DNA from 2 places in the Variovorax sp. GW821-FHT10B04 genome. Region 2 is predicted to be linked to the other one. Evidence: predicted binding sites of a transcription regulator. Region 2 holds the regulator's gene; the other holds the start of a gene.
The links. Region 2 encodes FNR, which switches genes on or off when oxygen is low (the NO sensors DNR and NnrR bind a similar motif). Its sites were predicted from a motif close to TTGATNNNNATCAA; they were not measured.
Positions count from the first base shown of each region.

Region 1: azu (azurin) is a predicted target of FNR. The motif match lies at 8,636-8,649, and genes of this name have one in related genera.

Region 1 is NZ_JBWKNQ010000003.1:483,539-498,921, forward strand. It holds gene AC07PZ_RS10465 (LysR family transcriptional regulator) at 1-354, opposite strand, end outside; gene polA (DNA polymerase I) at 364-3,183, opposite strand; gene AC07PZ_RS10475 (hypothetical protein) at 3,280-3,642, shown strand; gene AC07PZ_RS10480 (homoserine kinase) at 3,648-4,685, shown strand; gene AC07PZ_RS10485 (BPSS1780 family membrane protein) at 4,695-5,489, shown strand; gene AC07PZ_RS10490 (UvrD-helicase domain-containing protein) at 5,631-8,045, opposite strand; gene azu (azurin) at 8,089-8,559, opposite strand; gene AC07PZ_RS10500 (OmpW/AlkL family protein) at 8,787-9,452, shown strand; gene AC07PZ_RS10505 (GMP reductase) at 9,689-10,666, shown strand; tRNA gene AC07PZ_RS10510 (tRNA-Ala) at 10,724-10,799, shown strand; tRNA gene AC07PZ_RS10515 (tRNA-Lys) at 10,997-11,072, shown strand; gene AC07PZ_RS10520 (hypothetical protein) at 11,330-11,461, shown strand; gene AC07PZ_RS10525 (DEAD/DEAH box helicase) at 11,546-13,381, opposite strand; gene orn (oligoribonuclease) at 13,603-14,190, opposite strand; gene AC07PZ_RS10535 (M48 family metallopeptidase) at 14,268-15,383, shown strand, end outside.
Region 2 is NZ_JBWKNQ010000012.1:101,510-116,892, reverse strand. It holds gene AC07PZ_RS25210 (FecCD family ABC transporter permease) at 1-665, opposite strand, end outside; gene AC07PZ_RS25205 (ABC transporter substrate-binding protein) at 682-1,554, opposite strand; gene AC07PZ_RS25200 (bifunctional adenosylcobinamide kinase/adenosylcobinamide-phosphate guanylyltransferase) at 1,599-2,153, opposite strand; gene AC07PZ_RS25195 (cobyrinic acid a,c-diamide synthase CobB) at 2,146-3,549, opposite strand; gene AC07PZ_RS25190 (TonB-dependent receptor domain-containing protein) at 3,534-5,471, opposite strand; cobalamin riboswitch at 5,553-5,791, opposite strand; gene AC07PZ_RS25185 (DUF904 domain-containing protein) at 5,836-6,060, shown strand; gene AC07PZ_RS25180 (cell division protein ZapA) at 6,057-6,416, shown strand; gene AC07PZ_RS25175 (hypothetical protein) at 6,701-7,291, opposite strand; gene AC07PZ_RS25170 (DUF2975 domain-containing protein) at 7,378-7,959, shown strand; gene AC07PZ_RS25165 (helix-turn-helix domain-containing protein) at 7,972-8,223, shown strand; gene AC07PZ_RS25160 (sulfite exporter TauE/SafE family protein) at 8,227-8,961, opposite strand; gene hemN (oxygen-independent coproporphyrinogen III oxidase) at 8,970-10,406, opposite strand; gene fnr (fumarate/nitrate reduction transcriptional regulator Fnr) at 10,584-11,300, shown strand; gene AC07PZ_RS25145 (DUF2326 domain-containing protein) at 11,538-13,160, opposite strand; gene AC07PZ_RS25140 (ABC-three component system middle component 7) at 13,153-13,308, opposite strand; gene AC07PZ_RS25135 (ABC-three component system protein) at 13,361-14,137, opposite strand; gene AC07PZ_RS25130 (hypothetical protein) at 14,775-15,062, opposite strand; gene AC07PZ_RS25125 (FixH family protein) at 15,079-15,378, opposite strand.

The DNA of each region.
Region 1 (15,383 bases), on a different contig from region 2:
ATGCTTTTCGCGGAAGGTCTTGAGGGCGCGCGGCACCACCTCGTAGCTGAGCGCCAGCACGGTCAGGATGCGCAACTCGCCCGCCACGCTGGCCGTCTTCAGGTTGGTGGCCAGCCGCTGCACCTCGTCGAGCTGCGCGAACAGCTTCTCGATGTGCGGATGCAGCGCCAGCGCCTCGGTGGTCGGCGCGAGCCGGCCCTTGGTCCGCTGGAACAGCGGGAAACCCAGTTGCAGCTCCGCATGCTGCAGCGTGCGGCTCACTGCCGGCTGGGTGATGTTGATCAGCCGCGCCGCCGCACTCACGCTACCGGTGAGCATGATCGCGTTGAAGACTTCGATATGGCGCAATCGCACGATGAACGCTCAATGTGCCTTGTCCCAGTTCGGCCCGACGCCGAGTTCGGCGAGCAGGGGCACCTTGAGTTCCGCCACGCCGGCCATCAGCCGAGGGATCTCGCTGCGCACCCACTCGACTTCGGCCTCGGGCACCTCGAACACCAGTTCGTCATGCACCTGCATGATCATCTTCGTCGCGCGTTTTTCCGCGTCGAGCACGTCCTGAACCTTGACCATGCTGAGCTTGATCAGGTCTGCCGCCGTACCCTGCATCGGCGCGTTGATGGCCGCGCGTTCGGCACCGCCACGGCGCGGACCGTTGGGCGAGTTGATCTCCGGCAGATAGAGCCTGCGACCGAACACGGTTTCGACGTAGCCCATTTCCTTGGCGCTGGCACGCGTCTCGTCCATGTAGTGCTTCACGCCCGGGTAGCGCGCGAAGTAGCGGTCGATGTACGACGCCGCCGCCTTGGTCTCGATGCCCAGGTTCTTCGCCAGCCCGAAGCTGCTCATGCCGTAGATCAGCCCGAAGTTGATCACCTTGGCATAGCGCCGTTGCTCGCTCGACACCTGGTCGACCGGCACGCCGAACACCTCGGCCGCAGTCGCGCGATGCACGTCGATGCCTTCGGTGAAGGCGCGCAGCAACGACTCGTCGCCGCTGATGTGGGCCATGATGCGCAGCTCGATCTGCGAGTAGTCGGCGCTCGCGATCACGCTGCCCGCCGGCGCCACGAAGGCCTCGCGCACGCGCCGGCCTTCGGCGGTACGGATCGGGATGTTCTGCAGGTTCGGGTCGTTGCTGCTCAGCCGGCCGGTCACGGCCACCGCCTGCGCGTAGTGCGTGTGGACGCGGCCGCTGCGCGGATTCGCGAGCTGCCCCAGCTTGTCGGTGTAGGTGCCCTTGAGCTTCGACAGGCTGCGGTGCTCCAGCAGCTTGGCCGGCAACGGGAAGTCGTCGGCCAGCTTTTCCAGCACCTCTTCGTCGGTGCTCGGCGCGCCGCTCGGCGTCTTCTTGACGACGGGCAGGCCCAGCTTGGTGAAGAAGATCTCGCCGATCTGCTTCGGGCTGCCCAGGTTGAAGGGCTGGCCCGCCAGCTCGTAGGCCTCCTGCTCCAGCTGCATGATGCGCGTGCCGAGTTCGTGACTCTGCGCGGCCAGCGTCGGCGCATCGATCAGCACGCCGTTGCGCTCGATGCGGTAGAGCGCCTCGCTGCTGTCCATCTCCAATTGGTAGATGAAACGCAGCTTCTCGTTGGCCTCCAGTTGCGGCCAGAGCGTCAGATGCACGTCGAGCGTCTGGTCGCTGTCCTCGCAGGAGTATTCGGCCGCCTTGGCGATGTCGACCTGGCTGAAGGAGATCTGCTTCGCGCCCTTGCCACACAGGTCTTCGTAGTCGATGCCGCTGCGGCCCAGATGACGTTCGGCCAGGCTGGCCAGGCCGTGCGGCTTGTGGACCTCGAGCACATAGCTCTGCAGCATCGTGTCGTGCGCATAGCCCTGCACCTCGATGCCGTGGTTGGCGAGCACATGCCGGTCGTACTTGACGTGCTGGCCGAGCTTTTTCTTCGCGCCGTTTTCCAGCCAGGGCTTGAGCTTCGCCAGCACCTCGTCGCGCGGTAGCTGGTCGGGTGCGTCGGGGTAGTCATGGGTCAGCGGGATGTAGGCCGCCTCGCCCGGCTTCACGCTGAAGCTCAGGCCGACGATCTCGGCGCGCATCTCGTCGAGCGACGTCGTTTCGGTGTCGAGCGCGACCAGATCGGCCGCCTCGATCTTCGCGAGCCAGGCGTCGAACATGGCCCAGTCCAGCACCGTGTCGTAGGCCAGGTTGCTGGCCTTCTCGGCCGCCTCGTCACCCAGGCTGTCGACCGGTTCGTCGAACAGGCCCGGGCCGGCGTCGCCGGCCTTGCTCTTCTCTTTCTTCTTGCGGTTGTTCTCCTCGATCAATTCGGGTGGCACCGCATGCGTCTCGAGCGTCTTGACCAGGCTCTTGAAGCCGTATTGCTCGTAGAACGCCTTCAGCGCATCGACCTGCTGCGGCCCGATCGCGATGCCGTCGAGCGACGGCAGGCCGGCCACGTGCGCCGTCAGATCGCAATCGGTGCGGATGGTCACGAGCCGGCGGCCCTGCGGCAACCAGTCCAGCGCCTTGCGCAGGTTCTCGCCGGCCTGGCCCTTGACCTCGGCCGCGTGCGCAACCAGTTCGTCCAGCGAACCGTACTGCAGCAGCCATTTGGCGGCCGTCTTGGGGCCGACCTTGTCGACGCCCGGCACGTTGTCGACGGTGTCGCCGACCAGTGTCTGGTAGTCGATCATGAGCGACGGCGGCACGCCGAACTCGGCCGTCACGCCGGCCACGTCGCGCCGCTTGCCGTTCATCGTGTCGATGATCGTGATGTGCTCGTCCACCAGCTGGCTCATGTCCTTGTCGCCGCTGGAGACGATCACCTCGATGCCCTGCTGCGCAGCCGTGCGTGCCAGCGTGCCGATCACATCGTCGGCCTCGACATCCGGCACGTGCAGCACCGGCCAGCCGAGCAGCCGCACCACCTGGTGGATCGGGTCGATCTGGCCACGCAGGTCGTCGGGCATCGGGGAGCGGTTCGCCTTGTAGGCCGGATACCACTCGTCGCGGAAGGTCTTGCCGGGCGCGTCGAACACGCAGGCGGCGTAGTCGGCGCGGACTTCGCGGCGCAAGGCCTGCATCATGTTGATCATTCCGCGGATCGCGCCGGTCGCGGGGCTGGCGGGGTCGCCAGGGACGGCGCGCAGGTCGGGCATCGCGTGGAAGGCGCGGTAGAGGTAGCTCGAACCATCCACGAGCAGCAGCGTTTTCTTGTCGGTCATCGGGGCATTTTGCCGTGCGGCGCAGGCCGCCGACCACGCCCGCCGTCGCCATGGGCCGACATCGCGCCCCGGGAGGGCCGGACCTACAATCGGCCCATGCCGTCCTTCCATCGCCCCATTGCCCAATTTCTGTTTGCGCTGACCTGCGCCCTGCCCTTCGCGGCAACCCACGCGCAGACCACGCCGCAGCCTTCCGCCGCCCAGCCGGACGAAAAGCAACAAGCGCGCGAGGAAGGCCGCAAGAACCAGAAGATCGAGAACATCCACGTCGAGGACGGCGGTGCATCGGTCGACGAGAAGCGTTATGGCGGCCAGACGCAAAGCATCACGGTCCAGCCGAAAGCCAATGTTCCGGGCTACAGCGTGCTGCCCAACGACGGCGGGCGCGAGCGCCAGGGCCAATCCGAGACCGGCACCGGCGGCAACGGCCCGCGGGTCTGGAACGTGATGAAGTTCTGAGCGTCGTGGCGGTCTACACCGAAGTCGGCTTCGACGAAGCCGACGCCCTCCTGCGGCGACTCGACCTCGGCACGCTGCGCGACCTGCGCGGTATCGAAGGCGGCATCGAGAACACCAACTATTTCGCGACCACCGACAAGGGCGAGTTCGTGCTGACGCTGTTCGAGCGCCTGGGCGCCGAACAGTTGCCGTACTACCTTTGCCTGATGAAGCATCTGGCCGGCCACGGCATTCCCGTGCCCGAACCGTTCGCCGACCCAAGCGTTCGCCCTGCGCCGGACAACGCATTCGGCGACGCACCCGGTGCGCCGTGCGAGCTGCTGCATACGGTCGCGGGCAAGCCGGCCGCCGTGGTCCAGCGGCTCAGCGGCAAGAGCGAGCTGGCGCCGTCGACGGCGCATTGCGCGGAGCTGGGCGGCACCTTGGCGCGGATGCATCTCGCGGGCCGCGACTTTTCGCGCAGCCAGCCCAATCTGCGGGGCCTGGCCTGGTGGAACGACACCGCCCCCGTGGTGCTGCCCTACCTCGACGAAGCCCAATCCGCGCTGCTGCGCACGGAACTCGCCCACCAGAACCACGTCGCCGGATCGTCGACCTTCGCGGCACTGCCGCGCGGACCGGTCCACGCGGATCTGTTCCGGGACAACGCGATGTTCTTCGCTGGCGACGGCCCGCCACGCCTGAGCGGAATCTTCGACTTCTACTTCGCCGGCACCGACAGCTGGCTCTTCGATCTCGCCGTGTGCCTGAACGACTGGGCCGTCGATCTGCCGAGCGGTCGGCAGGACGCGGAACGAACCGCGGCCCTGGTCAACGCATACCTCGCGGTCCGTCCGTTGACGGCTGCGGAGCGCGCGCTGTTTCCGTCCATGCTGCGCGCTGCCGCGCTGCGTTTCTGGATTTCCCGGCTGTGGGATTTCCATCTGCCGCGCGAGGCCAGCATGCTGAAGCCGCACGATCCGACCCATTTCGAACGCGTGCTGCGCGAGCGCGTGCGCTCGCCATTGGTGCCTGCGGACATTCCCGAGCCGGTGGCGGCCTGAACTGAACTGATGAAACTCAACCTTGTGCCGGCCCGTACCGGCGTGACCTGGGTCCGCAGCGGACTCAAGACCTTCCTGCGCCAGCCGTTGGCCTTCGTCTCGCTCTTCTTTTTCTTCATGGCGCTGGTTTCCATCGCCTCGCAGATTCCCTTCATCGGTGCGGTGCTCGCGCTGATGCTGCTGCCGACCATGACGCTCGGCTTGATGGCTGCGGCGGCGCATGCGAGCAGCCCCGAGAAGCCGGCCGCAGGCACGGTGTTCCGCGCCGCGCTTCAGGCAGTGCGCGCCGACGTGCGGCCGATGACGGTGCTCGGCGCGCTGTACGCGGGGCTGTTTCTGCTGGTGATGGCGATTTCGGCCATCGCCGACGGTGGCGAGTTCGCGCGCATCTACCTGCTGGGCGGCGCGCTGAGCCGCGAGGTGGCGGAGAAGACCGAATTCCAGGTGGCGCTGTGGATCGCGATGGCGTTGTATCTGCCGCTGTCGCTCGCGTTCTGGCACGCACCGGCGCTGGTGCACTGGCACCGCGTGCCACCCGCCAAGAGCCTGTTCTTCAGCTTCGTCGCCTGCTTCAGGAATTTCGGTGCGATGACGATGTTCGGACTGGCCTGGTTCGGCGTCTTCGTCGGCGCAGGGCTGGTGCTGAGCATCGGCGCGACGCTGCTGGTGGCGGTCGGCGCGATCGGCATGGGCGACGGCGCCACGGCAGCCGGCGGCGCAGTGATGCTGGGCGGTGCGCTGGTGATGGCGGCGATGTTCTTCACCAGCACCTGGGGCACCTTCAGGGACAGCTTCAAAGAGTAGGCTCGCCCAGAGAGTGGGCTCGCCCCCAGGCTTCGCGCACTTCGTGTCGCTTCACCCCCCCCCTACCGGGGGCAACACCGACGGACTGGCAGAGCCAGATCCGTGGTGTTCCTGGCCTTGATCCAGTCTCGTCGGAATCGATCAGACGGGTGTCAGTTTGGCGACGGACAGTGCCAACCACTTCACGCCGTGACGCGGGAAATTGACCTGCGCGCGCGCGTCGTCGCCGGAGCCTTCAAGGGCGGTGACGGTCCCTTCACCGAACTTGTTGTGGAACACCTGCATGCCCGAGCGCAGGCCGTGTGAGGGTGCGGCCTTCTGCGGTGGCACCGGCGGGCTGGCGAACGCATCGCGGCTGAAGCCGCCCCCACCGGCCTGGCCGCGGCCCGACGTCGCGTAGCCCCCGCCGTAACCGAAGGCGGACGGCGCAAAACCGGCGTTCTTCGGCGTCAACCACTTCAGCGCGCCTTCAGGCAACTCTTCATAGAAGCGGCTCTTGAGGTTGTAGCGCGTCTGGCCATGCAGCATGCGGGTCTGCGAATGGCTCATGTAGAGCCGCTGGCGCGCACGCGTGATCGCCACGTACATCAGCCGGCGCTCTTCCTCGAGGCCATCGTGGTCGGTCATGGAGTTCTCGTGCGGGAACAGCCCCTCCTCCATGCCGGTGATGAACACGCAGTCGAACTCCAGGCCCTTGGCGGCATGCACGGTCATCAGTTGCACCGCGTCCTGGCCGGCCTGCGCCTGGTTGTCACCGGACTCCAGCGCGGCGTGCGTCAGGAAGGCGGCCAGCGGGCTCAGCGTCTCGCCGGTCTCCGCGTCGGGTGCGAGCGGCTCATCGACCACCGGCAGATTCGGATCGAGGCCCTGGCTGGCCGGCGACTGGCGCAGTTCGTCGATCGGCAGCGCGACCGCGTCGCGGCCGAAGCCTTCCTGCGTGACGAAGCTCTCGGCCGCGTTCACCAGTTCTTCCAGGTTTTCGATGCGGTCCGCGCCTTCGCGATCGGCCTTGTAATGCTCGATCAGGCCGCTGTGGTCGAGCACCAGCTCGATGATTTCGCGCAGCGAGATGCCCACGGTCTGCTCGCGCAGCACGTCGATCTTGGCGACGAAAGCCGACAGGTTGGCACCCGCCTTGCCGCCGACCGCACTCACCGCGTCATGCAGCGAATGGCCGGCCACCCGCGCCGTGTCCTGCAGCACCTCGATGCTGCGCGCACCGATGCCACGCGGCGGGAAATTCACGACGCGCAGGAAACTGGTGTCGTCGTCCTTGTTCTCGAGCAGTCGCAGATAGGCCAGTGCGTGCTTGATTTCGGCGCGCTCGAAGAAGCGCAGGCCGCCATACACGCGGTACGGCACGGCCGCATTGAACAGCGCCGTCTCGATCACCCGGCTCTGCGCATTGCTGCGGTAGAGCACTGCGATTTCCTTGCGCGCGATGCCTTCGCGCACCAGCTGGCGCATCTCCTCGACCATCCATTGCGCTTCGGCGAAGTCGCTGGTCGACTCGTACACGCGCACCGGCTCGCCCGGACCCTGCTCGGTGCGCAGGTTCTTGCCGAGGCGCCGGGTGTTGTGGCTGATCAGCGCGTTGGCCGAGTCGAGGATGTTGCTGAAGCTGCGGTAGTTCTGCTCCAGCTTGATCTGGTGCTGCACGTTGAACTCGCGCACGAAGTCCGTCATGTTGCCCACGCGCGCGCCGCGGAAGGCATAGATGCTCTGGTCGTCGTCGCCGACCGCGATCACGCTGTTGTGCGCGCCCGGCACGAAGCGACCGTCCACCACCTGGCCCGAGAGTATCTTGATCCAGGCGTACTGCAGCTTGTTGGTGTCCTGGAACTCGTCGATCAGGATGTGGCGAAAGCGCCGCTGGTAGTGTTCGCGTACCGCATCGTTATCGCGCAGCAGTTCGTAGCTGCGCAGCATCAGTTCGCCGAAGTCGACCACGCCCTCGCGCTGGCATTGCTCCTCGTACAGCCGGTAGAGCTCGACCTTCTTGCGGTCGTCTTCGCTGCGGGTCTCGACGTCGCCGGGCCGCAGCCCGTCTTCCTTGGCGCCGGCGATGAACCATTGCGTCTGCTTGGCAGGAAAGCGCTCGTCGTCGACCTGGTACTGCTTCATCAGCCGCTTGATGGCGGACAGCTGGTCCTGCGTGTCGAGGATCTGGAAGGTCGACGGCAGATTGGCCACTTTCCAGTGCGCGCGCAGCAGCCGGTTGCACAGACCATGGAAGGTGCCGATCCACATGCCACGCACGTTGACCGGCAGCATCGCGGTGAGCCGCGCGGTCATCTCCTTGGCAGCCTTGTTCGTGAAAGTGACGGCCAGGATGCCGCCCGGCGACACACGGCCGGTCTGCATGAGCCAGGCAATGCGGGTGGTGAGCACCCGCGTCTTGCCCGAACCCGCGCCGGCGAGGATCAGCGCATTGCCTTCGGGCAGCGTGACGGCAGCAAGCTGCTCGGGATTGAGGTTCTGCAACAGCGGCGACGCTGCGGCAGCGCCGGGAGAAGAGGCGCCAGGGGAAGCGTCGTGCGGGCCGAAAAGGGACATCCGACCATTGTAGGAAGCCGGGGTCCGACGCGCCGCTGCCGATCTACTTCACGAGCTTCAATGTGCCCTTCATCAACGACGAATGGCCGGGGAACGAGCAGAAGAAGCTGTAGCTGCCGGCCGAATCGAGCTGGGCCACCGGAAATGTCACGCTGTCGCTCTCGCCACCACCCACCAGCTTGGTGTGCGCGATCACGCGGGCGTCACCCGGCTTGACGTAATTCTGGGCAGCGCCGGCAGCAATGCCGTCGGCGGCGATGGCCTGAACGTCGGCCGCCTTGGCCAGCACCCAGTTGTGACCCATCGCCTGCTTCGGCAGCTTGCCGGCATGCTTGAGCTTCAGCGTGAAATCCTTGCAGCCCTTGCCGATCTCGATGGCGGTCTTGTTGAACTGCATGGCGTCGTTGCCTTCGATCTCCGCGCTGCAGTCGGCAGCGAGCACGGGCATGGAGACGAGGGCCGAGACGGCGAAGGCGGCAAGGGCGGCAAGGGCGGCGGTATGGCGGCGAATCATGAAGTTTCCTTGGAACGGCAGTCACGACGGCGGGCTGCGTTGCTGCGCATTCTTTCGGCGCCAGCGTCTTCCATGGATGACCTGCATCAAGGTCCGTGCACACGGCCATCGCACCTGCACACCGGAGGCCGGGTCTTGCGGCAGATCAAGACACGCATGGCGATGCCTGCCGACACTGATCCCAGCTGCCGGCCCCGCGTGCCGGCCACCACTGGAGAGAAAGAACCATGAACACGAAGCTCACACGCACACTGATCGGCACACTTCTGGGCGCCTCCCTCGGCGCTCTGATCGCCCTGCCCGCACAAGCCCAGGAAGCACAGGGCAACTGGCTGGTGCGCGCCCGTGCCGTGCGGATAGACCCGGCCAATCATTCCGATGCCATCGGTGCGCTGGCGATCCCGGCAGATGCGATCACGGTGAACGACAAGACAATTCCCGAGGTCGACATCACCTATTTCTTCACGCCCAACATCGCAACCGAACTCGTGCTGACCGTGCCCCAGAAGCAGACGGTGACCGTCGAGCAGAGCGCGCTGGGCGGCCCCGTGGCGATCGGCAGCTTCAAGCACCTGCCGCCGTCGCTGATGCTGCAATACCACTTCGCACCCGATGCGCAGATCCGCCCCTACGTCGGCGCTGGCGTGAACTACACGCGCATCAGTTCGGTGAACCTGAACGTGCCGACCGTCGGCCGGCTGGATCTTGACCACAACAGCTTCGGGCTCGCGGTGGGCGCGGGCGTCGATTTCGCCGTGGCGAAGAACGTCTTCCTCAACTTCGACGTGAAGAAGGTGCAGATCCGCACGGACGTGAGCCTGGGCGGCACGAAGCTGTCGACCGTCAAGGTCGATCCATGGCTGATCGGCGTGGGCGTGGGCTATCGTTTCTGATCTGCCCTCCGGGGGATCGCGCCTGGAAGCTGTCCCGCGAATAAGGTCTATACCGAATTTGCCGCTTGCAGACGCCACGCCCTCTCTAAAATCAATCACCGGGCCCAAGTTTCTTGGCTCCCGGTTTTTTTGCGCCCGCATTCTGCGGCGCTGCGATCAGGCCGGGACCGGACCAAGCGCCCACGCCAGCGGAAATTGCTCCCTGGCGCACTTCGTCAACAGGAGCTTGGTCTTCCATGCAGATATTCGATTACGACAACATCCTGCTGCTTCCGCGCAAGTGCCGCGTGGAGAGCCGTTCCGAGTGCGACGCCAGCGTCACACTCGGCGGCCGCAGCTTCCGCCTGCCCGTCGTCCCCGCCAACATGAAGACGGTGGTGGACGAGCGAATCAGCCTATGGCTCGCGAAGAACGGCTATTTCTACGTGATGCACCGCTTCGATCTCGACAACCTGAAGTTCGTACGGGACATGCATGCCGCGGGCGTGTTCGCCTCCATTTCGCTGGGCGTGAAGAAGCCCGACTACGACACCGTCGACCAACTGGCCGCAGAAGGCCTCACACCGGAATACATCACGATCGATATCGCACACGGCCATGCCGACAGCGTGAAGAACATGATCGGCTACCTGAAGCAGAAGCTGCCGAAGTCGTTCGTGATCGCCGGCAACGTCGGTACGCCGGAGGCCGTGATCGACCTCGAGAACTGGGGCGCGGACGCCACCAAGGTCGGCATCGGCCCGGGCAAGGTGTGCATCACCAAGCTCAAGACGGGCTTCGGCACCGGCGGCTGGCAGCTGAGCGCGCTCAAGTGGTGCGCGCGGGTCGCGACCAAGCCGATCATTGCCGACGGCGGCATCCGCGACCACGGTGATATCGCCAAGAGCATCCGCTTCGGCGCCTCGATGGTCATGATCGGCTCGCTGTTCGCGGGTCATGAGGAATCTCCGGGCCAAACGGTCGAAGTCGATGGCACGCTCTTCAAGGAGTATTACGGCTCGGCCAGCGACTTCAACAAGGGCGAATACAAGCATGTCGAGGGCAAGCGCATCCTGGAGCCGATCAAGGGGAAGCTCGCCGACACGCTGATCGAGATGGAGCAGGACGTGCAGAGCTCGATCAGCTACGCGGGCGGCAAGGCGCTGATGGACATCCGCAAGGTCAACTACGTGACGCTCGGCGGCGACAACGCAGGTGAGCATCTGCTGATGTGAAAGGCGTGGCGCTGGTGCGAGACAGATCGCCATCGTCTCGCTAGAATTTCTTTCTGTGGGGGGGTAGCTCAGCTGGGAGAGCGCCGCGTTCGCAATGCGGAGGTCGTGAGTTCGATCCTCATCCTCTCCACCACGATTCCGACTTGAGGCTCCACGGCAGGCCGCTGGAGCCTTTTCTTCGCCGGTGATCTCCGCCCGGATATCCTCCATCGTCAGGCAGACGACGTTTACACGCCATGTCCACGAAATGTGACTGGCGTTTGCCAAATGCCAGAATTCATGGCTATAATAGCGGGATTGACTGGGAACGGTAATCAAACTGTTCCACAGGGGCTCTTAGCTCAGTTGGTAGAGCAGCGGACTCTTAATCCGTAGGTCGAGTGTTCGAGTCACTCAGGGCCCACCACCAACAAAGAAACCTCGTAGGTTGTTGATTCGAAAGATCAGCGGCTTACGGGGTTTTCTCATTTCAGGACTTGAACAAGCTCTTCGCACGCGCCTTTTGGAAGCTGCGGCGCGGGCGTTCAATGCGCAGCGGCTGACCAGCCCACCACCATCCATCCAGCGAGGCAATTTCCCGAGGCCGCCGCCGCGCAAAAGCGTTCGCACTCATTCGATGGGCACCTACACGTTGCGAAGCGCCGACTTTCCACAATAGCTGCCATGAACCGCTTCTTCATCACCATTGCCGCCTCGCTGGCTTCTGCAGCGTTGCTTTGCCTGTCGATCCCCGCAGGGGCCGCCGATGTCGACGGCGGAGCCATCCTCCTGCTCGGATCGCTGCATCCGCGTTGAGCTCACACCGCACAAAAAAAAGCCCGCTCTTCCATCACAGAAGGCGGGCTTTTTCATGCGGCATCTACCGCACGGAATCTGATCTCAGCGCGACGGCTTGAATGCACGCTTCTGTGCATCGCGAGGAACGAACACCTTGCCGCCACCCGCGTTGCCGCGAGGAGCGAAACCATCGCCACGACCTGCGCCGGCACCAGCCGATGCACCGCGCGGCGCACCCTCGCCCCAGCCCGGCTTGCGACCGTAGCCACCCGCACCGCCTGCATCGTCGCGACCACCAAAACCGCCGCCATGACCACCCGGGCGAGGGCCTGCACCCGCCGGCGCACGCGCTGCGCGATCGTTGAAGCCGCTGGCACCCGCATAGTTGCTCGGACCACCGCCGTAACCACCTGCATTGCCGCCGCGATGGCCGGCACCGCCGCCGAATTTGCGGTCACGCGAGTGACCCTCTCCACGGCCGCGACCACCGAAGTCGCCTTGCGGACGCGATTGCGGCATGCGCTGTTGCGGCTCGAGACCCGGAATGGTTTCGGACTTGAACTGCTGGTGGCTGTAATGCTCGATGTCCATGATCTTGCGACGATCGCGGAACTCAGCAAAGGTCACAGCGATACCGTCGCGGCCAGCACGGCCGGTACGGCCGATGCGGTGCGTATAGTCCTCGGCCTTCATCGGCAGGCCGAAGTTGAAGACGTGGGTGATGGTCGGCACGTCGATGCCGCGCGCAGCCACGTCGGTTGCCACCAGGATCTGCACCTGGCCTTGGCGCAGCGCCATCAGGCGGCGGTTGCGCAGGCCCTGGCTGAGCGCGCCGTGCAGCGCGACGGCGCTGAAACCGTCCTGTTGCAGGTCATTGGCGAGGCCGTCGCATTCGACCTGCGTGCTGGCGAACACGATGGCCTGATTGATCGTCGTGTCACGCAGCCAGTGATCAAGCATCTTGCGCTTGTGCTGGGTGTTGTCCGCCCAGAACAGCACCTGCTTGATGTTTGCGTGCTTTTCCTGAGGCGAATCGATCTGCACCTTCTGCGGCTGACGCATCACGCGCGTGGCGAGCTGCTGGATGCGCGGCGCGAAGGTCGCGCTGAACATCATGGTCTGCTTGCGGCCGATGGTCAGTTGATTGACTTCAGCCAGATCGTCGGAGAAGCCGAGGTCGAGCATCCGGTCGGCCTCGTCGACGACGAGGAACTGGACCTGATCCAGCTTGATCTGCATCGAGCGCTGAAGGTCGAGCAAACGGCCTGGCGTGGCGACCACGAGATTGGCGTTCTGCAGCTTCGCGATCTGCAACTGGTAGGGCATGCCGCCCACCACGCTGGCAACGCGCAGGCCACGGCAATGGCGCACGAGGTCGATGGCGTCGTGCGCCACCTGCTGCGCGAGTTCGCGCGTCGGGCACAGGATCAGGGCGCCAGGCGTGGCCGCCTTGAAGTTGCGCGCATTGGTCGGATCCTTGCGCTTGGCCTTCTTGGGAGGCGCTTCCCCACGGGCTGCGGCTTCGGCGGACAGGCGCTGGAACTCGGCCTTGGCGATTGCCTCGGCTTCGGCTTCCTGCTTGAGCAAAGTGTGCAGCACGGGCAGCAGGAAAGCCGCTGTCTTGCCGCTACCGGTCTGGCTGGACACCATCAGGTCGATGAAGCGGGCATCGCCCTCTTCAGTGCTACCGAGGGCCAACGGGATGACCTTGTCTTGCACGGTCGTCGGCTGTTCGAAGCCAAGATCGGCTACAGCGGCCACCAGCTCGGCAGCGAGGCCCAGGCGCACAAAGCCGTTCGGCAACTTGGGAGCCTCCTCGGCGGCATCTTGCAGTTCGGCTGCAGGTGCGTCGATGGTGGCAAAGGAATCGCCGGCCACGGCGAATTCATCGGATTGCACAGGCGCGAAATCGCCCTGCGCTTCATAAGCGTCGGTCATAGAGATAGTCTCATACGCGAGCGCTGCCGTTGGCGGCGCCCCGTCGGGTGGTTAAAAACATCAACCATCCAACGACATTCAGCAAGACTGTCCGGATGAATCCGGCGCTTTCGCCTTGGCTGCGGCCCGTTTCGTCGGGCGCGGTGTGCAAGATAGGGAGATGCAAGGAACGCTGCGTTTTGCAGCGAGCCCTCAATTATTGCACGTCCTGGGGTTTTTACCTAATCTTCGAGGCGAAGAAATGTCGAACGGTAGTGGGCAAGCTCTTCGATCGACTCATGGACGTCCGCCAGCGCGGTGTGCGCCTGCTGCTTCTTGAAGCTGCTGTAGGCCGCCGGCTTCCAGCGCTTGGCGAGCTCCTTCAGCGTGCTGACGTCGAGATTGCGATAGTGGAAGTACGCTTCGAGCTTGGGCATGTACTTCACCAGGAAACGCCGGTCCTGCCCGATCGTGTTGCCGCACATCGGCGATCCCTGCTTCGGGATATAGCGCGAGATGAATTCCAGCAGCAATTTTTCCGCCGCGGCCTCGTCGAGGGTCGACGCCTTGACCTTGTCGATCAGTCCGCTTCGGCCGTGCGTGCCCTTGTTCCAGGCGTCCATGCCGTCGAGCACTTCGTCGCTCTGGTGGATCACGAGCACGGGGCCGTCGATGCGCGGCGTGAGGTCGGGGCCGGTGATGACCACCGCGATCTCGAGCAAGCGCTCTTTCTCGGGATCGAGGCCGCTCATCTCGCAATCGAGCCAGACGAGGTTCAGGTCGCTCTTCTTGAGCGTGGCGGGGACAGAAGATTCGATGGATTCGGACATGTGCCGATTGTCGTCGATGGCCTCAGCCCCGGCCGGGTTGCCGCGCGGCGTTGACGGCAGGGCTAAACTCGCGCCCGATGTCCGACTCCCTGCTCTTCACCTCCCTCTTTGCCGCCGCGCTGCTGCTCGGCCTGTTCGTGAAGTTCTGGCTCGCGTCGCGCCAGATCCGGCACGTGGCGCGGCACCGCGACGCCGTTCCGGCGGCCTTCGCGCAGGTCATCACGCTGGCGGCGCATCAGAAGGCGGCCGACTACACGGTCGCCAAGCTCCGCTTCGGTCTGATCGAGATGGCATTCGGCACCGCCGTCCTGCTCGGCTGGACGCTGCTCGGCGGACTCGATCTGCTGAACAAGGCGCTGCTCGGATGGCTCGGTGGCGGCCTGGTGCAACAGCTCGCGCTGCTGGCGGGCTTCGCCCTGATCGGCGGCATCCTCGACCTGCCATTCACGCTGTGGCAAACCTTCCGCCTGGAAGAGCGTTTCGGCTTCAACAAGATGACGTTCGGGCTCTGGCTCGCAGACATGCTCAAGGGCACGCTGGTCGGCGCCCTCATCGGACTGCCGATCGCCGCCTTGATTCTCTGGCTCATGGGCGCGGCGGGCACGCTCTGGTGGTTCTGGGCGTGGGCCGTGTGGATGGGCTTCAACCTGCTGTTGATGATGGTGTACCCGACCTTCATCGCACCGCTGTTCAACAAGTTCAAGCCGCTCGACGATGCCGGGCTGAAAACACGCGTGACCGCCCTGATGCAGCGCTGCGGCTTCGCCGCCAAGGGATTGTTCGTGATGGACGGCAGCAAGCGCAGTGCACATGCCAACGCCTATTTCACGGGCTTTGGCGCGAGCAAGCGTGTGGTGTTCTACGACACGCTGCTGCGCCAGCTGACGGCGGGTGAGGTCGAAGCCGTGCTGGCGCACGAGCTCGGGCACTTCAAGCACCGCCACATCCTCAAGCGCATGATTGCGATGTTTGCGCTAAGCCTTGCAGGTTTTGCGCTGCTGGGTTGGCTGTCCATGCAGGCCTGGTTCTACACCGGGCTGGGCGTGCAGCCGAACATGGGTGCACCCAACGACGCACTCGCCCTGCTGCTCTTCATGAGTGCGGTACCGGTGTTCGGATTTTTCGTGGCACCGCTGCCCGCATCGCTGTCGCGCAAGCACGAATTCGAGGCCGATGCCTATGCAGTCGCCCAG
Region 2 (15,383 bases):
TCGCCGAGCGCCAGGCCGTCGAGCACCGGCGCCAGCGCCCAGGCCAGCAGCAGGCAGCCGGCACCGAAAGCGGCCATCAGCGCGCAGGCGCTCCAGCCGACCAGGCCGGTGCTGCCGAGCATGAAGCCGGTCAGCGCCACCAGGATGTCGGCCGAGCCGATGGTGATCAGGTCCTTCAGCGCACCCAGCACCACGCCGACGATCACGCCTGCGAGCAGCAGCCGCAGCGTCTGCTGGACGCCTCGCGCCAGCATCAGCGTGAGCAGCACCGCGAGCACCGCGCCGACGAAGGCCGCGCCGGTGAGCCCGAGCCGCACGACCCACTGCGTGCTGGCCGGCGACGCGCCGAACATGAGCAGCGCCACGGCCACGCCCAGCGCCGCGCCGGACGCACTGCCCAGCAGGTACGGGTCGGCCAGCGGATTGCGGAACAGCCCCTGCGCCACCGCGCCCGCCAGGCCCAGCAGCGCGCCCGCCAGCCAGGCACCGAGCGTGCGCGGCAGCCGGATGTCCCAGACGATCTGCAGCGCGATCGGGTCGTGCCGCGCCGCGAGCACGCTCTCGAAGCCGGTGCTGCCGACGCCGATGCCCAGCAGCAGCACCAGTGCGCTCAGCACCAGCAGGGCCAGGGCGAGCCAGTTGGCGCGGATCTTCTGCGTGCTCATGAAGTCGCCGGCGATGTCATCGCGGCGCCTTGTCGGCCAGGCACTGCGCCATCAGCCGCGCCGCCTCGCCCATGCGCGGGCCGGGCCGCACCAGCACGTCGGCATCGGCCGCGTTGAAGCGGCAGATGCGGTGCTCGCGCACCGCGCGGATGCCGGCCCAGCCCGGACGCTCTTCCAGGCCGGTGGCGCTGCGCTCGCCGACCATGATCAGGTCGGGATTGGCGCGCACCACGTACTCCGGGTTGAGCTTGGGAAAAGGCCCGAGCGCCGCCGGCACGATGTTCTTCACGCCGAGCCGCGTCAGCGTCTCGCCCATGAAGGAGCTTTCGCCCGCGGCATAGGGGCCGTTGTTGACCTCGAAGTACACGCGCGTGTTGCGCAGCCCCGGCGGCAGCGACTGGGCCGCGGCCGACACGCTGGCATCGATCGCGCGCCAGACGCGCTGCGCGTCGTCGGTGCCAAGCACCTGGCCGAGCTTGTCGAGCACGCGCTTCATGTCGACATGGTTCTTCGGCTCGAGCGTCAGCACCTTCATGCCGAGCGCTTCCAGCCGCTGCGTGACGCGCGAGGACTTGGCCAGCAGCACCACGTCGGGCTTGAGCGCGACGATGGCTTCCACGTTCGGGTCTATCCCGCCGCCGACCTGCGGCAGCGCGCGCACCGACGCGGGCCAGTTGGAGTAGCGGTCGACACCGACCAGCCGCGCACACGCGTCGAGCGCGCAGACCGATTCGGTCAGCGACGGCAGCAGCGTGACGATGCGCTGCGGCGGCTGCGCCAGATGCACCGTCACACCGCGTTCGTCGGTGACGTCGACCGCTTGCGCCGCCGTGGTGCCGGCGGCCCACAGCGCGACCGCGGCGAGGCACGTCGCCAGCGCGGTGCCCATCCGTGCGCGCCGGGGCCGGCGGGCGCTCATGTGGTTCGTGTGATTCATGCGGGTTCCTTCAGCGTCAGCGGCAGTCCCGCCGCCATCAGCGTGACGCGGTCGCATTCGGCGGCCACGTCCTGGTTGAGCCGGCCGAGCGCGTCGACGAAGGCACGGACCTCGCGGCCCATCGGGATCACGCCGAGCCCGATCTCGTTGCCCACCAGGACCAGCGGGCCGCGCGCATGGCGCAGCGACTGCAGCAGCCCGTCGGTGGCGTCGCGCGGGTCGATCGGCGCACCGGCCATCGGCATCAGCAGATTGGTGAGCCACAGCGTGAGGCAGTCGACCACGACCAGCGTGTCGGGCGCGCTCAGCGCGGCCAGCGTCCCGGCCAGCGCGCGCGGCTCCTCGATGGTGGCGAGGCCGGGCACGCGTTCGCTGCGATCGGCCTGATGGCGTGCAATGCGCGCGCGCATCTCGTCGTCGTGCGCTTCGGCGGTCGCGACCAGCACCGCGCGATGCGACGCCGACGCGGCCAGCCAGGCGGCGGCGCACAGCTCGGCGCGGCGCGACTTGCCGCTCTTCTGGCCGCCGAGGATCAGTTCGCGCTCAGGCATCGGCGAACACCAGGGGCGCGGGCTGGAACAGCGCCGCCGCGGCTTCGGCGCTGGACGGCAGCCAGGCATGGAAGTAGCTCGCGCGCACGCTGCCGCGAACGTAGACGGCCTCGCCCGCGCCGACGGGTTGCGCAACGCCGGGCCGGGCCGTGCGCGCGGCCGGTGGCATGGGCGTCTCGCACGACGAGTAGTGAAAGGTGTGTCCGCGCAAGGCGTGCCCGTTGAGTTGCAGTTGTTGCGGCCCGAGGCCGGAAAGGCGCTTCTGCATCGTCACGCGGCCCGGCAGCAGGCCCCACATCGGATGCGCGACGCCATCGGCCGTCACCAGGGTGTCGAAGAGCGACATCATGCCGCCGCATTCGGCCCAGACCGGCTTGCCGGCCGCGGCATGCGCCACCAGCGCATCGCGCAACGCGGACTGCACCGAGAGCGCATCGGCGTGCAGTTCCGGATAGCCGCCGGGCAACCAGACCGCGTCGCACGCGGGCAAGGTGTCGCCCGCCATCGGCGAGAAGAAGACCATCGACGCGCCCATGGCGGTCAGCAGGTCGAGGTTGGCGGGGTAGATGAAGGAGAACGCGGCGTCGCGCGCAATGGCGATCGTGCGGCCGGCCAGCAGCGGCGCGGGCGGCCGTGCATCGGCCATGGCATCGAGCGCTGCTTCGGTCGACACCGCGACCGGCGGCGACCATCGCGGCAGCCGGTCGAGCGGCAATTGGCCCAGCGGCGTCGCGGCCAGCGCATCTGCGGCGGCATCGAGCCGCGCCATCGGGTCATCGATCTCGCCTGCGCCGACCAGGCCCAGGTGACGTTCGGGCAGCGCGAAGTCCGCACTGCGCGGCAGGCCGCCGAGCCACTGCGCAGGCTCGCGCAATGCGGCCTGCAGCATGCCGGCATGGCGCTCGCCGGCCACGCGGTTGGCCAGCACGCCGGCCCAGGGCAGGCAGGGGCGGAAGTGCTGCAGGCCGAACGCCAGCGCGCCGAAGGTGCCGGCCATGGCCTGCGCGTCGATCACGGCGATCACCGGCAGCCCGAAGCGCTCGGCCAGGTCGGCGGCGCTGGGCGTTCCGTCGAACAGGCCCATCACGCCTTCGACGATCAGCAGATCGGCCGAGGCCGCCGCGGCCTGCAGGCGCGCACGGCAGTCGGCCTCGCCGGTCATCCAGAGGTCGAGCGAATGCACCGGCGCGCCGGTGGCCAGCGCCAGCCAGTGCGGATCGAGAAAGTCGGGCCCGCACTTGAAGGCGCGCACGGTGCGACCCTGGCGCGCATGCAGCCGCGCGAGCGCGGCCGACACCGTGGTCTTGCCCTGGCCCGAGGCCGGTGCGGCCACGAGCACGGCGGCGCAGGTCGCGCCCGCGGCGGAGGCTTCGCGACGGCTTATTGCGGCGTCCACTTGAGGCCGAGGTAGCCGGTGCGGCCACCGGTGGCGTAGCCGCGCGCCAGCATGTAGTCCTTGTCGCCGGCGTTGTCGAGACGCGCCAGCAGGCTCAGGTCACGCGTGATCTGCGTGCTGGCCACCAGGTTGAGCAGCGTGTAGCCGCCCAGCACGCGCGTGTTGGCCGCGTCGTCGTAGCGCTTGGCGGAGGTCTGCAGCTCGGCGCCCAGCGTCCAGCCGGCGACCTGCCAGTCCGCACCGAAGGTCGCATGGCGGCGCGAGCGGCGTGCCAGCTGGTTGCCGGTCACCAGATCGCGCGGGTCCTGGAAGTCGGCCGATGCGCGCAGCGACACCGCGCCGATGCGCTGGTCGGCCGACAGCGTCACGCCCTCGTACTCGGCGCGTGCCGTGTTGGCGTAGCAGCCGTAGAGCGACACGCAGCCGACCGCGGTGCTGTCGTAGGTGATCAGGTTGGTCACGCGGTTGCGGTAGACCACCACGCCGGCCGAACTCGAACCCTGCGTGTACTTCAGGCCCGCTTCCACGTTGCGGCTCTCTTCGGGCTTCAGGCTGGCCACGCCGTATTCGCTGAAGCGCTGGTACAGCGTCGGCACGCGGAAGGCGGTGCCGGCCGACACGGTGGCACGCCACTGCGGCGTGATCGCGAAGCCGTAGGCCGCGCTGCCGGTGTTCTTGCCGCCGAACTCGCTGTCGTCGTCATGGCGCGCGTGCAACTGGATCGAATGCGGCCCTTGCACGAAGCTGTAGCCGATCGCGCCGGCGTTCTGCGAACGGTCGCGCGCCAGCAGTGCGGCGGACGAGGTCGCCGCGTTCTCGAGGTCGTCCTCGCGGCGCTCGAGCGAGGCCGTCACCAGGTGCGGGCCGAAGCGGAATTCGTTCTGGAACAGGTAGCCGCGCAGCTGCGTTTCGGTCCGGTAGAACGACGGCAGCGTCTGGTAGGTCGTCTTGCTGTCGGTCACCTGCACGCGGGTGCTGTAGATCTCGTTCCACTTCGCGATCCATGCCGCGCCGACCGTGCGCAGCGTGCTGCTGTTGAGGTCGTCGGGGTACGTGGCCGGCGCGCTGCCGAACTTGGCAGCGTCGTACTGCGAGCGCAGGTCGTTGTAGAGCACGGTGGCTTCCACGCGCTGCGAATCGTTGATCCGGAAGCCCAGGCGTGCATTGCCCGAGGTCGTGCGGTAGCCGTCCTTGTCGGGGCTGGTGTAGCCGTCACGCGATGGCGTGCGTTTGTCCAGCGGCTGGATGTTGTAGCCGTCGCTCTCGTCGTGCGCCACGCCGAGCGAGTAGTCGAAGGCGCCGCCCACACCGGCCGAGCCGCTCACGCCGGCTTCGGTGTGCCGCAGGTTGTGGCTGCCGAAGCCCACGCCCGCGTAGGGCGTCGCCGGGCCTTCGCCCTTCTTGGTGAACAGCTGGATCACGCCGCCGATGGCGTCCGAGCCATAGACCGCCGCAGCCGGGCCGCGCAGCACTTCGATGCGGTCGATCTGCGCCAGCGGGATGGCTTCCCAGGCGGCGCCGCCGGTCGATTGCGAGTCGATGCGCACGCCGTCGATGTAGACGGCCGTGAAGCGCGACTCCGCACCGCGGATGAACACGCTGCTGGAATTGCCGATGCCGCCGTTGCGCACGATCTCGACGCCGGGCTGGCGCGCGAGAAGATCGGCCACGCCGGTCGCGCCGCTGCGCTCGATGGTCTCGCGGTCGACGATGGAGACGTCGGCCACCAGGTCCGACAGCGGCTGCGCCACGCGCGTGGCGGTCACGACGGTTTCGGCGAGCGCCGGTTCGGCGGCGTTCTGGGCGAAGGCCGGGAAGGCCGGAAACGCAGCAGCCAGTGCGAGCGAGAGAGGAAGCGGGAGTGCGGCCAGGCGCGCGCGAGCAGACAGGCGTGCGCCTGCGGGAGAAATGCAATGTGTCATGGGAGCGAACTCGAAACAAGAACCCTGCCCGGCTTCCCCGCCGGACGTATGGGCATCACGACCGCAGTGCATGCAGGCATGCGTGCGGCCTCCTCGTTGGCCGGTATCCGGGCTGGCAGAGCGACCTTCACCGCCTTCCCAGAAGCCTGTTTCAGGGCGTCCAGTGGCTGAGTGATGAAAGCGGCATCGCGAAATGCCGTCTGCTTGACCGTTGCGGGGGCAGCGCAGGCTGGCGTCGGCCCGGTGGGCGTCGGCTCCTGCTTCCCGTTGAACTGCAACGCGTGAACCGCGCGGCGAGCACCAACGCGGCGGATTCTATTTGAAACAGAGAGCAACCCGCCTCGTGGAATCTACAATCCCGAGCATGTCCGCACCGAGCCCCATCGACCAGATCGCCGAGCGCGTGGAACGACTGCTCCTGCGACACGAGGAAGTGCAACGCACCAACGCGTTGCTGCAGCAGCAGGTCGAGGCGCTCACGCGCGAGCGCGACGCGCTGCGCGCCCGCCTCGGCGCGGCACGCAGCCGGGTCGACGCACTGCTCGAACGCCTGCCGGCCGAACCCACCCAGGACGCTGCCGCACCATGAAACAGATCGAGGTCCAGATCATGGATCAGAGCTATCTGCTCGGCTGCCCCGAAGGGGGCGAAGCGCAGTTGCGAGAAGCGGTGGAGCGCGTCGACGTGGCCATGTGCCGCATCCGCGACGCAGGCAAGGTCCGCGCACGCGACCGCATCGCGGTGCTCGCGTCGCTCAACCTGGCCTTCGACCTGGGCGTGCAGCTGGCCACCACGGCGGAGGCCGCAGCCGCTGCCGCAGCAACACCGCCCGAAGCGCCGCAAGCCATTGCGCCGCTGGCCGACACCACTGCGGACGAAGCTCGCGCGGCCGACCTGATCCGCCGTCTCGACCAAGCCCTTGCGGGCGATGGTCATTTGCTCTGACGATCCGCGCCGCCAGAGCGTTGGGCGCTTAGAATTGCCCTCGTCTGCAGTGCGCGTCGGGCTTAATATTTCCTTGTTCCAATGCTCTCCGGAGCCGGGCTTGGTACATCGCTTGGCGGGCGTGATCATCTCGCGTCAGATGAACCCGAAGCCTTGCTGCCCTCGCCCACCTGAACCCTGGTTCAGGATGCGGGTCCGGCGCACCACACTGCAGACACCTATTCCGGCATAGCCGATCGACGGCCCTCAGCACCAGCGGCTCGGGGCCGTTTCTGTTGGCGCTTTCACTTGCGCTCGCGGGCCGCCTTCAAGTCGTCGAGCGAGCCCGTCCAGAACTCGAAGAAGCCCGTCTTGGCGGAGGTTCGCAGCCAGCTCTGCCACAGCGTACGGCCCAGTTTCGATTCGCTCGGCGCGAGTCCGTCCTGCGTGACGGCGACGCTCAGCGAGCCGCCCGTCCTGCCTTGGCGATCGCTGCGGATCTGCTTGATCCTGGCCTGAAGAGAAGCAAATTCCTTCTGCGATTCGGGAGCGAAGTCGTAGACCAGCCAATGCCGTCCAGGGCCTGCGCGCGGCAGTTCCGGTGGCAGCGTTCCGACGGCCTTCAGCCGCATGGGTACCGCACGATGAATCGGCTCGAATGCGCCCGGCTCTTCAGGACGGACATCGACATCCAGCGTCGGCACGCCGCCCTTCGCCAGCACCAGCCGCTCATCGATCTCGACGGCCAGCATGATCTCCGCCGGATCGGCGACCAGCAATTCGGTTCGCAACGCCAAGAGGCGCGGAACGGACCCCAGGGGAACGCCGGAACAGCCCGCCAACAGCGCACAGATCCAGAGGCTCGAAGCCCCACGCAACAAAGACAACGGACGCATGCATCACTCCTTTGGGTGGTTTAAGATATCTGCCATTCAACAATAAATTATTGTTTTACAGATATTTTTAACGCCAAGGAGCTGAGTTGTCCACCCACACCGTTGTCCCCGCGGCATCCGCGGACATTCCTGCGCACCAACCTGAGCACTTCGGCAAGCTCTGCATGGCACTTGCGGCGATCTGCCTTGTCCTGGCGCTCGTCATGCCGGTGCTGGTGCCGCTCTACTGGGCCTGGGCGCCCACCGACAGCCTGCTGGCCCTCGCGAACCTCGGCATCGGCGACATCCGGAGCCCGCTGCATGACGGGCAACGCGCCATCGGCGCGCTGGTCAGCGCCGTGCCCGTCCTGCTCATGTCATGGACCTTGTGGCGGGCGCGCGAATGCCTGGCCGACCTGGCGCAGGGCCAGGCCTTCACGGCGCATGCCGCGCGCTGCATGCGCCGCCTGGCCGTGCTGATCGCCTGCACGGCCCTGGCCGCCTTCGCCGCGGTGCCCTTGCTGTCGGTCTCGCTGACCTGGGAGAACGCCGTGGGCGCGCGTGCGGTGGTCGTCGGAGGCGGCGTCGCACACGCCCTCGTGCTGCTGTGCGCGATGGTGCTGTGGCTGATGAGCGGCGTACTCCGGCAAGGCCAGTTGCTGGCCGAAGAAAATGCCGCGTTTCTCTAGCCGAGGCCCGCGATGACGATCGTCGTCCAGCTCGACGTGATGCTCGCGCGCCGCAAGGTCCGCTCGAAGGACCTGGCCGAGCACGTCGGCATCACCGAAGCCAACATGTCGCTGCTCAAGCAGGGCAAGGTCAAGGGCGTGCGCTTCGACACGCTCGAGAAGATCTGCAACTACCTCCAGTGCCAGCCTGGCGACCTGCTCGTGTACGAGGCCCCTTCCGAGCCGGGCGTCCAGCCGCGCTCAACACTCGGCGCCCCGCAGTGAAGTTCAGGCGCACCACAGCGCGACCTGCCGCCACACATCCATCCAGATCGCCTGCAGCGCAACGCCCGCCAGCAACGCACCGGCGATGCGCGTGCCCCAGGCCTGGCGCGCGACGTCGAGCCGCCAGCGCAGGCGCTGCCAGAGCCACGGCGCCGCCACCAGCGACACGGAGGTGCCCGCAGCGAACGCCGCCATGACGACGGCGCCCTGCCAGGGTCCATTGCCCAGCGAAGCCAGCATCAGTGCCGAATAGAGCAGACCGCAGGGCATCGCCAGCCAGAGCACGCCGGCGGCGAACACGCCGCGCAGCGAGCCGGCCAAAGGGCGCAGCCATTCGCCGACCCGACGACCGACCTGATGCGCCCACAAGGGCTGTCGCCCCATGATCGCCAGCACCGCGCCCCAGGCGAACACGAAGACGTGCAGCAGCACCCACAGCGGACGCAGTGCCGCCACATGCGCACTGGCGAACCCCAGGCCCTGCACCGTCGCCGCGGCCATGGCACCGCCGGCCGCATAGCCGAGCATCCGGCCTGCGTGCAGCGCCATGGTGGCCGCACCGTTCCCGGGAACGGCCATGGCCGCCGGCGACGCCAGCGTGGTCGCGATGCCGCCGCCGGGCAGACGCGCACGTGCGAGCCGCACTGCGCCCGCGCAGGCCGCGCCGCACATCGCGACGCAGTGCGGGCCGCCGGCCAGGCCCATCAGCAGTGCGGTGCCGGCCAGCGCGGTCTGCATCGCGCGCCCTAGATGATTCGCGAGAAGCGCGTGCGGTTGCGATCGGCCTGCAGGTAGCGGTCAAACACCATCGCGATGCCGCGCACGAAGAACCAGCCGGTGGCAGTGACCTGCACGCCGCGCGCATCCAGCACGACCAGGCCCGTCGCCTCCAGCGGTGCGAGTGCCGCCAGCTCGGCTTCGAAGTAGCGCCGGAAATCGATCAGGTGCGCGAGTTCGATCGACTCGAAGTCGACCCGGCCCTGGCACATCAGCGCCATGATCACCGAGCGCCGCAGCACGTCGTCGCGCGACAGCGCCAGGCCGCGCACCACCGGCAGGCGGCCCTGGCCGATCAGGTCGTAGTACTCCTCCAGCGTCTTCGCGTTCTGGCTGTAGGTCGCACCGACACGGCCGATCGCCGACACGCCGAGCGCCACCAGGTCGCAGTCCGGCTGCGTGCTGTAGCCCTGGAAGTTGCGGTGCAGCCGTCCTTGGCGCTTGGCGATCGCGAGCGGGTCGTCGGGCAGCGCGAAATGGTCCATGCCGATGTAGACATAGCCGGCCGCCGTGAGCGCCGCGATCGAGCGCGACAGCATCTCGATCTTCGTCGCCGCGTCGGGCAGCTCGTCGCCATGGATGCGCCGCTGCGGCTTGAAGCGCTCGGGCAGGTGCGCATAGGCATAGAGCGCGATGCGATCGGGGCGCAGCGTGCAGATCTGCGCCAGCGTCTGGTCGAAGGACGCGGCGTTCTGCCGCGGCAGGCCGTAGATCAGGTCGACGTTGAGCGAGCCGAAGCCGAGCCGGCGCGCGGCGGCGACCAGGTCGAACACCTGCTGCGCGGGCTGGATGCGGTGCACCGCCTTCTGCACGGCCGGGTCGAAGTCCTGCACACCGAAGCTGAGCCGGTTGAAGCCCAGCGACGCCAGTTCGGCGAGCCGCTTCTGGTCGATGGTGCGCGGGTCGACCTCGACCGCGTACTCGCCGCCCGGCACCAGCGTGAAGGCCGCGCGCAGCATGGCCATCAAGCGCCGCAGTGCAGCGTCGTCGAGAAAGGTCGGCGTGCCGCCGCCCAGGTGCAGCTGGCTGACGACGGCGCCTCGGCCAAGCTGTGCCACCTGCAGTGCGATCTCGCGCTCCAGGTGGTCGAGGTACTCGTCGGCGCGCTCGTGGTGCCGCGTCACGATCTTGTTGCAGGCGCAGAAATAGCAGAGCGATTCGCAGAACGGGATGTGGACGTACAACGACAGCGGCATCGCACCGCCGCGTGCGCCGGCCGCGCGCTGCCGCAGCGCCTGCCCGTAGTCGTCGGCGCCAAAGGCCTCGACGAAGCGGTCCGCCGTCGGATAGGACGTGTAGCGTGGCCCGGCCACATCGAAGCGGCGCAGGGTGTCGGGCGTCAGGACCGGCGTCGCGGTGATGGCGGTGGAAGCAGAAACGGCAGAAGTGCCAGAAGCGCCAGCCATGGGCGCAGCGGGATCGGCAAGGACGGAAATCGGCATGCAGGCACTGTGCCGCCAACGGCCGCCCTCTCCCTTGACGTGGATCAATCCGCCTGCGGGACCGCCTGCCGACAATCCGGCAAAAGGGACTCACACCGACCGCGCTGCCGAGACAGGCGGCCGGCCGACACCGCCTGCGCCATGACACCCGAAACCATCAAGATCGCCTGTTCCAACTGCAACCTTCGCGAGCTGTGCATGCCCGTCGGGCTGAACGCCTCGGAGCTCGAGCGCATCGACGAGATCGTCGCGACCCGGCGCAAGGTCAAGCGGCGCGAGGCGCTGTTCCACAACGGCGAACGCTTCACGTCGCTGTTCGCGATCCGCACGGGCGTCTTCAAGACCCGCGTGACGACCGAGGACGGCCGCGACCAGGTCACCGGCTTCCAGATGGCGGGCGAGATCATCGGGCTGGACGGCATCGTGAACGACCGCCACACCTGCGACGCCGTCGCGCTCGAAGACGCCGAAGTCTGCGTGATGCCGTTCGAGCGCATCGAGGAGCTGTCGCGCGAGGTGACGGCGCTGCAGCGCCACGTGCACCAGATCATGAGCCGCGAGATCGTGCGCGAGCATGGCGTGATGCTGCTGCTGGGCAGCATGCGTGCCGAGGAACGCTTGGCGGCCTTCCTGCTGAACCTGGTGCAGCGCCTGCATGCGCGCGGCTTCTCGGCGTCCGAACTCGTGCTGCGGATGACGCGCGAAGAGATCGGCAGTTATCTCGGGCTCAAGCTTGAGACGGTGAGCCGCACGCTGTCGAAGTTCGTCGAGGACGGGATTGCGGAGGTGCAGCAAAGACACGTGCGGATCGTGGATGCGGAGGCGCTGCGGCGTCTTGTGAATTCGCCGGCTTGTTGAGGGGGGTGGGCTGAGCGGGCTAATGCGCTGCTTTGCAGCGGTCGCTGACGATCGCTCTGCCGTGTGGGCTGTCAGCAATGTGCCCAAAGCCGAAATTGATCGGGTGGTAGCAGAAGGCTGTCTGGAGTCGCTGGCTTTTTGGCGAGCCAGCGGCCGCTGCTAAGTCAGTGCGACATGCTCACGTCAGCCGACGCGATGCTCGGCAAACGGAAGACCCAACCAGCGCCCGAAAAGCGACTACTTTCGAGTGCGCCAATCCTTGGTGTACAGCAGGTCGTCGTGAGCGAGTTTCAAGACTGTGAAGCGCTTTAACAGCTGCTCCACTTCCGGCCCAAACTTCTTCGCCTCATCGAACGACAGAAAAATCTGCTTCGACTGCATGGCTGCCAGGATGCGCAAAATGCGCGCCGTCGCTGGCACCTCGATGTTCTTGTAGATGACCGAGTCGTGAAGCGCCATCGGCAACTTGGTGAGCGACAGCATCGCCAGGTCAAACCCCACCAGGCCTGCGAAGGACTTGCCAGTGCCGGTGTCGTCTGGTGAGGTGAAGAGATAAGACCCAGCATTCCTAATGCGGAGTTCTGAGGCGACCCGCGACGGGCCGTAGACCACCTTGTTGAACGACCTGAGCTTGCCGTTCACTTGGCTTTCGATGGCCAAGAAGATTCCTGCATAGATGTCTTCTAGGCGATCGTTTGAGCCTTTGACAGCAGCGTCGATGTTGACCTTGCTCTCGAAGTGATAGTTTTCGGCGGCTGCCTTGTCGACGGCGCCTTTCAGTTCGAAAACGCGATTGAACACGTCGTCAGGCAGGCCCTTCGACTGCAGCGATGCCTGGATCGCAGCATCCACTTGAGCCAGCTCAGACGCTGCTGCGCGCTCTTCCTCGACAGTGGCAGCCAGCTCATCCTTCAATTCCTTCTTGACGATGCTGCCAATTTTCTGGTGGAAGGCCTCAACCTGTTCGAGGCGCTGCACGTCAACCGTCGGGAAGAAGTCGGCGACGAGCGCAATATTGGCCGCAAGGCGCGGTGTGATGCCCGAGATCTCCCGCTCAAGGCGGCGGACCTTGGTCTGAAGTTCGATGCGATGGCTACCAAGCTCAAGCTTGCGCTGCTGCTTCTTCTGCAAGTCTTGGTCGAACAGCGACTCATAGACATTGAGGGCGCCGCTGAACCCGTTCTTCAACTGCTCAATCTGAGCTTGGTTGGACTCGATTGACCGGGTGTTCTCTAGGTACTGGGGCTTGGTGATCTTCGGGATGATGCTCGCAGTCATGGAGTCGCTGATGAGCTTCTTGCGGTTCTTCAGACCGTCCAAAGTCTTGCGCTCTAGTGCCACATCAGGGCTGCGGCCAAATAGGTCAACCAGGCGGGTGATGGCCGCCGCGACTGGTTCCTTGTCTGCGCCCACGAACGGGTGGCTTGGGTTCAGCCCGCCTTTCTTCCAAATGCGCGAAAACGGATTCACGATGGACCGGAACGTGCCCTCCAGCTCGTCCAGCCCGTACAAGCGCTTCAGCAGCCTGTTGTACTCGTCGATTCCAAGCTCGCGCTGTGCCTCATACTCTTCATTGCACTCATGCACTAGGTCAGGGCTATCGGTCGCGCGTGAAAAGCACATCCGCTCGGAACCGAACTCGAACGAAAAGTCGTAGCGATGCGGCCCAAGCTCACGGATGGCCCCCGCATCGTCCTTCTCTGCGAAGGTCGAGCCTCCGAATACGAAGTCGATGACCATGAGAACCGTGGATTTGCCAATGGAGTTCTTGGCGTCATCGTCTCCAAGGATGACGTTCAAGCCAGGGCGGAATTTAATCGGTGAATGACTGAAGTGAACGCAGCGGATTTCTTTAAGCATAGCTAATCGAGCCTGTCTCTACTTCAATGGTCAGCATGCCGAGTACGAACAACACATCCAGCGCATGCAGGAACTCCGTCGCATCCTGAAAGACGCCGTGAGTTCGGCGGTAGACGTCCTGCACGGTCTCACCCTGCGATTTGCCCATCAAGACCTTCCGCATCTTGAACAGTGTCGACTCTTCAAGTCGTGTGAACTTGCTAGGGACCAACATCGAAGACCTCACAGTTCTGGACGAAGAAGGACGTCAGCACCTTTGCGGCTAGAAGTGGCCTGCCAGTTCGAGCGCTGATCCACTGCGCTACGAAGTTGAAGACCGCGTCCTTGTTGTCAGGGTTTTGCTGCTGCATCGCCAAGTAGTAGGTGTTGATCTGGCTCTGCAGCAAGCGCACGGCTACTTGGTCACTCTGCTCCAACATGCGGATCTGGTCCCGGATGCGAACATAGAAAGTGACGGCATTGGTCTTGATCTCATGCCTTTGCAGAGGGCTCATCCCCGTACGTAGCTTCTTGTCCACGGTCGTGGCGTCGAAGCTAGCTGGAGGGATGTCTAGCTCGATGCTGCTCAGTGAAGTAATGCTGTCCAGGATTGCGTACACCTCTTCCTGAATCTTGTAGTCGGCCACCGTTGCGTTGGCGCGCGCCTCAACGAGAAAGCCGTCCTTGATTTTTCTAAGCTTGTCCATCTCATCCAGCTTGAAGTCCTTGTCGTACTTCGTGTGGCAGGAGGGGCAAAGCGCAATGACATTCTCGAGCGCATTGATAGCTTGAGGAACGGCGCGGCCAATAAGAGCCGTGACTTGGGACGGGGTCGGATTCAGCGGGTAGATATGAGCCACTTCGTAGCCTTTGTTCAACCTGCTTGAGCCCGGCTTGCGAAAAAGAATTGACTTCGAGCACAGCGGGCAGCACCCGGAGGTCTCTGCGTACAGGATGCTGTGCTCGTTCTCGCCGTAGTCTGTTCTTGCCGCCGCCATTTGAGGACCTTGCTGCGATAACAGAGCCGCAAGACCGGATTGCCGCAGGCTCGTTCGCTGGTAGCGAATCGTAACAAAGCCCCTTGGTGGGGTTCGACCTAGGAAGGCTTCATGGGTTGCGAATGACGTCGAATCGCAACGTCAATATCTCCGCGTGCAGGCTCACATGTCTCTGACTAGCGACTTGCGACTAGCACTTGTAGAACTGTGGCAACAGGTGGCGCCCACGCAAAAAGGGGCTAGCGACCTGCGCCGCTGATCCCAAAGCTGTGCCACCAAGAAGGCCCAGCAACTGCTCGGTTGAAGAGGGCGATCAGGCGTCTTGCGATGGTAAGACCGAGGCAGCCAACTCCTGACGCCTCAGTTCGCAGGCCGGTAGGTCGGCGGGCCGAACTGAGGCCTGACATGACGCCGCGAACAACAACTGCGGAGGATGGCGCCTACGTCCAGCGGCTGGGCTGCGCCCATTTTGCGCATCTGCGTGCCGTCATCGAAGACCTGTCCCCCACGCGGCCGCACAGCGCTACCTGGCCGTAGACACGCCGGCCAGCTGAGACGACTGCTGCTCTTGGCGAGAGCAGTCCCCCAGTCCCAAACCGCGAACGACCGCGATCAGTCTAAAGCAGCTGTAGCCAAGCTAACCGTCATCAACCTTAGCACTCTGAAGCCCGCCCTCACCTCCCACCGCATTCACCTCCCGCCGCGACATAGCTAGCAACGCCGTCATCGCACTCGACCCCATCGCCAGCACCCAGAACACAAAAAAGCTCGCCGTGTAGAGCCCCTGGCGCGACAGCGGCAGCGGTTCGCCGCGCCAATGCACGTCGCTCGGGTCGACCAAGGCGAACACCAGCATCTCGACCACGCAGGCCAGCAGGAACGAAGGCCAGAGGATCCAGGCCAGGCGGCGGATTCGGCGTTTCATGGCACCGCGTCGGGGTTCAGCGCCGGAGCAACGGCAGGTCGTTGCCCGGCGTCGCCGCGTGGTTGCGGCCGGTCTGTGCGGGCAGCAAGGTCTTGCCGGCGGCCAGCGTCTTGTTGATCTCCAGCCCCTGGCGGTAGTAGTCGTCAGCCACCACGGGGTCGGGTGTGCGAATGGCCAGCCAGAGGGTGGCGAAGCCGGCAACCACCACGATGGCCGGGCCGGCGATCACCATCCAGACCAGGGGAAATTTCCACCAGGGTCGCACGCCCTCGCCGGTATCGGCGGCGGTGGACGTGTTCGATGCAAGGGTGTTCATGGCTT